2 regions of the Bacillus sp. SD127 genome follow, and region 1 is predicted to be linked to the other one. Evidence: riboswitches for the same ligand, from Rfam matches in the RefSeq annotation. Region 1 holds a riboswitch; the other holds the start of a gene.
The links. A riboswitch is a leader RNA that binds a small molecule or an ion and turns the genes downstream of it on or off. The one in region 1 is predicted to bind cyclic di-AMP.

Region 1 (3,549 bases):
AATGGATTTTTGCACGACGGTTGTGACGCCGGCTACAGGCACAATCACGACCGTACCTTTGATTTCTTCCGGCTGTTTGTTTACGATACGAAGCTGTTCACCGACAGCCGTATAGTGATTTTTAATCGCAAAAAACAAAAAAACGACGATCGGCATAAAGATTAAAACAGGCCATACGACATTAAACTTCGTGACAAACAGGATGGACAGAACCATAAACGATATCAATGCGCCGCAGGTGTTGATCAGCATTTTTCCAATCCAGCCTTTTGGTTTTTGTTTGATCCATTTGATGCACATCCCTGTTTGTGAAAGGGTAAATGGAATAAACACACCGACCGCGTATAGCGGGATTAAGTGCTCCGTCTGCCCTCCAAATAACAGAATCAGCACAATTGAGGCAACACCTAAAAAGATAATCCCGTTTGAGAAGCCTAAGCGGTCGCCTCTTACTGTAAACATGCGCGGCATGTATTGGTCTCTCGCCAAGTTGAAGGCAAGCTGCGGGAAGGCTGAAAAGCCCGTATTCGCCGCAAGGACCAAAATTAACGATGTCACACCCTGAATGACATAGTAGAACACATTTCTGCCGAAGGTATCCGATGCGATTTGTGAAATGACCGTTTCATTCGGTTTCGGAGCCGTCCCGTAACCGTATGCAAGTACCGTAATGCCGGCAAACAGAACCGCAAGCAAGATCCCCATCATAGCTAACGTTCTCGCCGCGTTTCGCGCAGGCGGGTTTTTGAAGGCTGGAATCGCGTTGGAGATCGCTTCAACTCCGGTGAGCGCGGAGCAGCCGGATGAAAAAGCCTTAAGCAGCAAAAACAGCGTAATGCCGGCTACCGGTGTGCCGATCGGTGTATGATGGACTGGCTGATCAATTTGTCCTGTCATAAGCTTAAAAAGACCGACGGCAATCAGGATGAAAAGCGCCGCCACAAACAGATAGACCGGGTAGGCAAGAATCGATGCTGATTCTGACAGCCCCCGCAGATTTAAAATCATAATCACTAAAACAAGTAAAACAGCAATCGGTATATGATAATCATGCAGTGCCGGGAACGCCGACGTGATGGCGTCCGTCCCTGCGGAAATACTTACCGCTACAGTTAATATATAATCGACAAGCAATGAACCGCCTGCAATCAGCCCGGGCTTTTCGCCGAGGTTTTCTTTTGATACAACATACGCCCCGCCGCCCTGCGGATAAGCGTAAATAATTTGCCTGTATGAGAGAATCAGCGCGAGCAGCAAAATGAGTACGCCGACCGCTATCGGAATGGAATACCAAAATGCAGCAGCGCTTACCGCCGCCAATATGATAAGAATTTGTTCCGTTCCGTAAGCGACAGATGATAAAGCATCTGAGGAGAGCATGGCAAGCGCCTTTAATTTCGTCAGTTTTTGTTCTCCTGCGGCTTGTGATTTTAACGGTTTCCCAATCAAAAAACGTTTGATTGAATGATACATCGATGTCTTCCCCTTTTAATTTCATTTTTCATTAAAACAATAAAACATCCGCATCTGTTCTCACATTTTGTAATAGTCCCTTTCTGCTATGATGTCTCTGTATGCGATTTACATCCTGAAAATTGAACAGCAAAAAACACAGAGGCAAACGGATGCCCCTGTGCCTTAACATCGAACACAGGTTTCATTCATCTCCTCTCATGAACGCTTACGAGGTTAGCTGACGGATTCGGGCATATGAGAGTTTGCCCTACCTAAAAAGGATTCACCCCGAGCGGCAAAATGCCGCTAAAATGGGTCCCCCGCTCTGTTTACAGATTAAGCGATTTGTTTTCTAAAAGAGATCATACTCCCGTTTACGTATGTTGTAAAGAGGCTTATCGACCGGGAGAAAAAAATAAAATGACAGGTTCCACAAATGGAAAATTTAAACCAAAAACAAAAAAACAGAGGCTGATAACAGCCTCTGCCTTATTCTCTGTCTGTCTTTCTCTTTCTTCGTCTAACGGTTACCCAAATGAAGGCTGCCGCAATTACCATCATGAGAGCCAGCACGCCGATATACAGCAGTTGTTGCCCATGATCTTGTGCTGTTTTTTCTGTTTCAGAACTGTTTGTTTCCGATTTGAGCTGCTGGTGGTTTGTAAACACCTGCTGGCTGTTTGTTTCATTGATGACGGTCGCCGTGTCATCATTGCTGTTCAAAAAGCTGATGATTTCTTTTGTGACGGCCGCGCCATTTCCTTTCAGCGGCGCAAAAACAGCCATCGTATAATTTGAATCCCATAAAGACGCTTGGGTAAATGCCACTTGTTTCGTCGTCTCGTTCAGCATTTCAAAGCCCGACACGTCAAACGAGCCGTTTTTCGCTTGAGGCACGAGCAGATCAGAAGATTTCTCTTTCAAAAGAGAGAACTGGCTAATGCCGCCGATGAAAATTAAGTTCCGGCCTTTCGCGTCCTCCGCTTTAACTTCAGATGCTTTCCTTACTGTGAAAGATTGCTGGGCTTCGCTTCCAAAGGAATCAGTAACGAGAGAAAGCTCCTTAAGCTTGGATTTGCTCACGCTGTCAGGTAGCACAATCAGTGTTGCCTGTTCCTGATTTCCGGCGTATGGAAGCGGCCATTCTTGAAAATCGGCTGACGGAGATGTGCCTTTGATCGTGTAAGACAATGTGCTGCTTTTATCAATGAAGACCCATTTCTCTTCGTCCGTTGTGTTGCAAGGGTTGTTTTCCTTTAAGCCCGTGGTGATAAACTGTATATCAATGTAGCGGTTTTTCTGCAGCAGCTCAGGGTCTACTTTCAGCGTGACATGATAGTATCCGTTTTTATCTTCTTTCCCTAATTCATCAAGGCGAACTGAATGCGGCTGACCGTTGATGAGGACCTTCAGCTCTGCTGCTTGAGAGGCTGAACCGCTTTCTGCCGCGGCTGCTTGAATCGTTTCCGATTTCTTTAGTTTAAGCGACAGCTTGGCTGATTGATTTTGGTCTATCATCGCAGAAGCCGGATAAAAATAATGTGCTGAAGATGTTTTGTCAGCTCCGATTGTCATATCTTCTGCCCCGAATTTCTCAAGGGTCAGCTTATTGCTTACCTGCTTTTCAGCCTTCTGAAGCTTGCCAATTGAAAGTGTTTCCCCGCTTAGCTGGCCGGTGTAAGTCTGATCGGCGATGGCGCTGATTTTTTCTGAGAGCACATCATCAGATGCCGTTTGTGCAAACAGAACCGGCTGCTGCTTGCCCTGTGCTTTCAGCACGCGCTCCGCAAGCAGAAGTTTTTCTCCTTTTGCCTGTAAGCCGGCTTGTTTGATCAGCTTCTTCACCTTGCCGTTCCAATGCTTATCCACTCCGATGAAAATGGTCGGCTTGTCGATTTGCTTCACTTCAGATTCCTTCACAAACGAAATGCTGACACTGCTGTCCGCAGTTTTCAGGTATCCTTCTGTCTTGACAGCCGCTTCAATTTCTGCCGAGCTCGGGTTATCCGGAATGACAATAGCAGTCTCTTCCGCTGTATTTCCCGATTGGGCAAATGGGTATGGGTAATGTTCAAGTGATGTTCCCTTCGCTTC
Region 2 (3,549 bases), 1.6 Mb from region 1:
ACATTTGTAGCCGAAAAAGATTTCTTTAAATTTTTCACAAATTTCTTTCCGCCAAAATGGGAACGGGAAGTTCAGGTGAATGTATCAGCAATTGAGGAGGCTCAGGCTGATTTACAAGAGATATTGCATAAGGAAGAACTCAATGAGGAAACGAAGAATGAAGCGCAGCGTTTATACGAGCAGCTGGAAAGTTCTAAAGCCTACTACGATTGGCTGAAACGTCTCGCTGAATCGGTGCAGAGCGGAGAGATCTTTAAATTTATACCAATTGAAACAAAATAATCGAAAAACGTCTGGAAAACCGGACGTTTTTTTGTTTTTCCGCTATATTTACTACAAATTTGAAAAATACGGGAAAAACACCCCATTTACTTCCATTTTATTTGATGGTAATTTTATGTAGGTAAAATTTGTATTTGGCCTTTAAGAGGAGGTGGAAAGCAGAGGCAGGCCTTTAATCTTTATCACTTATTAGGGGGAATTTTTGTTATGAAACGCAAGTTATTATCTTCTTTGGCCATCAGTGTATTAAGTCTCGGTTTACTCGTTTCTGCACCTTCAGCTTCTTTTGCAGCTGAATCTAAGTCATCTTCTGCTCATACTGAGTCTACGATGAGAGCCCAATCAACAGCTTCATTGTTTGCAACAATTAAAGGAGCGAGCAAAACAGAATGGTCTTTCTCTGATATCGAATTGACATACCGTCCAAACACGCTTCTCAGCCTTGGCGTGATGGAATTTACATTGCCAAGCGGATTTACAGCAAATACAAAAGATACGATGAACGGAAATGCATTGCGCGAAACACAGATCCTCAATAACGGTAAAACAGTAAGGGTACCTCTGGCTCTTGATTTATTAGGCGCTGGTGAATTCAAGTTAAAACTGAATAACAAAACGCTTCCTGCCGCTGGTACATATACTTTCCGTGCAGAGAACAAATCACTGAGCATCGGAAATAAATTTTACGCGGAAGCCAGCATCGAAGTGGCTAAGCGCAGCACACCTCCGACTCAGCCATGCGGCTGTAAATAATCACAGAGGGCCGGCTTAACGCCGGTCTTTTTTTTGACTCCTTTTCCTCTCCCTTTTCCCTCTATTTCCAGTTACCTTTTCACTTGTATTAAATTTAAATTGACAAACACTAGAAACAGGAGTAAATTCTTGAGTGTTCAATTTCATAAAGTCTCTTTTACCGCTTAATCAAACACGAACGGGGAAACCAATGATTGGCTGTTTCACAAAACGGCCTTGGGGTGAATCTTACTTAGTAAGAAGGGGTACTCTGAATCCCTAATCCGACAGCTAACCTCGTAGGCGTATACAGAGAGGAGGTCTATTTTGACCATTCTTTGTAATGGTCTTTTTTACTTCAAAACGCTAATTTTATTAAGGGAGTCTTGAACATTGGGAAGAATAAAAAACAAGCAATTTGCAGTAATCGGGCTTGGACGGTTCGGCGGAAGCATTTGCAAAGAGCTGCACAGAATGGGCCATGAGGTCCTTGCTATTGATATTAACGAAGAAAAGGTCAATGCCTTCGCTTCCTACGCAACCCATGCGGTCATTGCCAATGCCACTGAAGAAAACGAATTGCTTTCACTGGGAATTCGTAATTTTGAATATGTGGTCGTGGCTATAGGGGCTAATATTCAAGCCAGCACACTGACCACTTTGCTATTAAAAGAGCTTCACATTCCAAATATTTGGGTGAAAGCTCAAAATTATTATCACCATAAGGTGCTGGAAAAAATCGGCGCCGACCGCATTATTCATCCGGAAAAGGATATGGGCGTCAAAATCGCACAAAGTCTCTCTGATGAAAATGTCTTGAATTATATCGACTTATCTGATGATTACAGTATTGTTGAGCTGCTGGCAACACGAAAGCTGAATTCCAAATCCATTCATGATCTGAATGTTAGAGCGAAGTACGGATGTACCATCCTGGCAATTAAACATAATGGAGATGTTCGCCTTTCTCCTGCACCGGAAGAGGTGATTTACGAACAAGACTGCCTGGTGATGATGGGTCACAAAAAGGATATTAAACGCTTCGAAAACGAAGGGATGTAGACAAAGGTGGGACTTCATAAGGAAACTGTAATCAAGTGGGTTCGTTTTTCTCCCCCGCAAGTGCTTGCGATTGGTTTTTTTCTTACTATTATTATTGGCTCTCTTTTGTTAAAGCTCCCGATTTCTACTGCGAAGCCGTTGTCATGGATAGATGCCCTTTTTACAGCGGCTTCTGCTACAACTGTTACCGGGCTTGCAGTTGTTGACACTGGGACAGAATTTACGGTGTTCGGGCAAACTGTCATCATGGGTCTGATTCAAGTCGGCGGGCTTGGCTTTATGACATTTGCTGTTCTGATCGTCATGATTTTAGGAAAAAAAATCGGATTGAAAGAACGAATGCTGGTCCGGGAAGCCTTAAACCAGCCGACAATCGGCGGCGTGATAGGCCTTGTCAAAGTCCTGTTTCTATTTTCAATCAGTATCGAATTGATCGCCGCCCTGATCTTATCCATCCGGCTTGTGCCCCAGTATGGCTGGGCATCCGGATTGTTTGCCAGCGTGTTTCATGCAATATCGGCTTTTAACAATGCCGGTTTTTCTTTATGGCCGGATAATTTAATGAGCTACGTTGGTGATCCTGCAGTCAATCTTGTCATTACTATCTTATTTATCACAGGGGGCATCGGGTTTACGGTGCTATTTGACATCCTGAAAAATCGGCGTTTCAAAGCCTTTTCATTACATACAAAACTGATGCTAGCGGGAACGTTCGTTTTGAATATTGCTGCCACACTGATTATCTTTATTTTAGAGTACAGCAACCCCGGCACGCTTGGTTCCTTGCATTTGCCAGATAAACTGTGGGCTTCGTATTTTCAGGCAGTGACGCCGAGAACCGCGGGCTTTAACTCTGTGGATTTTGGCAGCATGAGAGAAGGCACCATTGTATTTGTCCTGCTGTTGATGTTTATCGGAGCGGGCAGCGCTTCAACGGCGAGCGGTATTAAGCTGACTACTTTTCTTGTGATTTTGATGTCTGTCATCACTTATTTAAGAGGGCATAAAGAAACTGTTATTTTCCGCCGGACCATAAAATATCCGATCATTATTAAGGCCTTAGCAGTCAGTGTTATCAGTTTGTTCATCGTCTTTATAGGGATTTTCGCCTTGACCATTACAGAACAAGCGCCGTTTATACAGGTTGTTTTTGAAACTTTTTCAGCTTTCGGAACGGTCGGACTGACAATGGGGCTGACACCCGAACTGACAACAGCGGGGAAATGTATCATTATTGCGATTATGTTCATCGGAAGAATCGGTCCGTTGACGTTTGTTTTTTCATTTGCTAAAACAGAAAAATCAAATATTCGTTACCCTGACGGTGAGGTGTTTACTGGGTAATGTAAAAAAATCCGGCATATTACATGCCGGATTTTTTATGATTCAATATGAGATTGACTTTGTCTTTTTTCCTGCTCCGCGATGATATCATTATCTTCTGCGTTATCACGCGTCACTTTTTGTGTAAGG

Region 2: linked by a shared signal. The riboswitch ahead of ktrA (potassium uptake protein KtrA) and the one ahead of kimA (potassium transporter KimA) in region 1 are both predicted to bind cyclic di-AMP.

Annotation. Positions count from the first base shown of each region.
Region 1 covers NZ_CP191226.1:3,779,979-3,783,527, forward strand. The annotation lists gene kimA (potassium transporter KimA) at 1-1,473, opposite strand, end outside; cyclic di-AMP (ydaO/yuaA leader) riboswitch at 1,664-1,808, opposite strand; gene ACQVGS_RS19720 (cellulose biosynthesis cyclic di-GMP-binding regulatory protein BcsB) at 1,945-3,549, opposite strand, start outside.
Region 2 covers NZ_CP191226.1:1,084,915-1,088,463, reverse strand. The annotation lists gene gbsR (transcriptional regulator GbsR) at 1-282, shown strand, start outside; gene bslA (biofilm surface layer hydrophobin BslA) at 490-1,035, shown strand; cyclic di-AMP (ydaO/yuaA leader) riboswitch at 1,187-1,336, shown strand; gene ktrA (potassium uptake protein KtrA) at 1,408-2,076, shown strand; gene ktrB (Ktr system potassium transporter KtrB) at 2,083-3,420, shown strand; gene ACQVGS_RS05525 (YiaA/YiaB family inner membrane protein) at 3,456-3,549, opposite strand, start outside.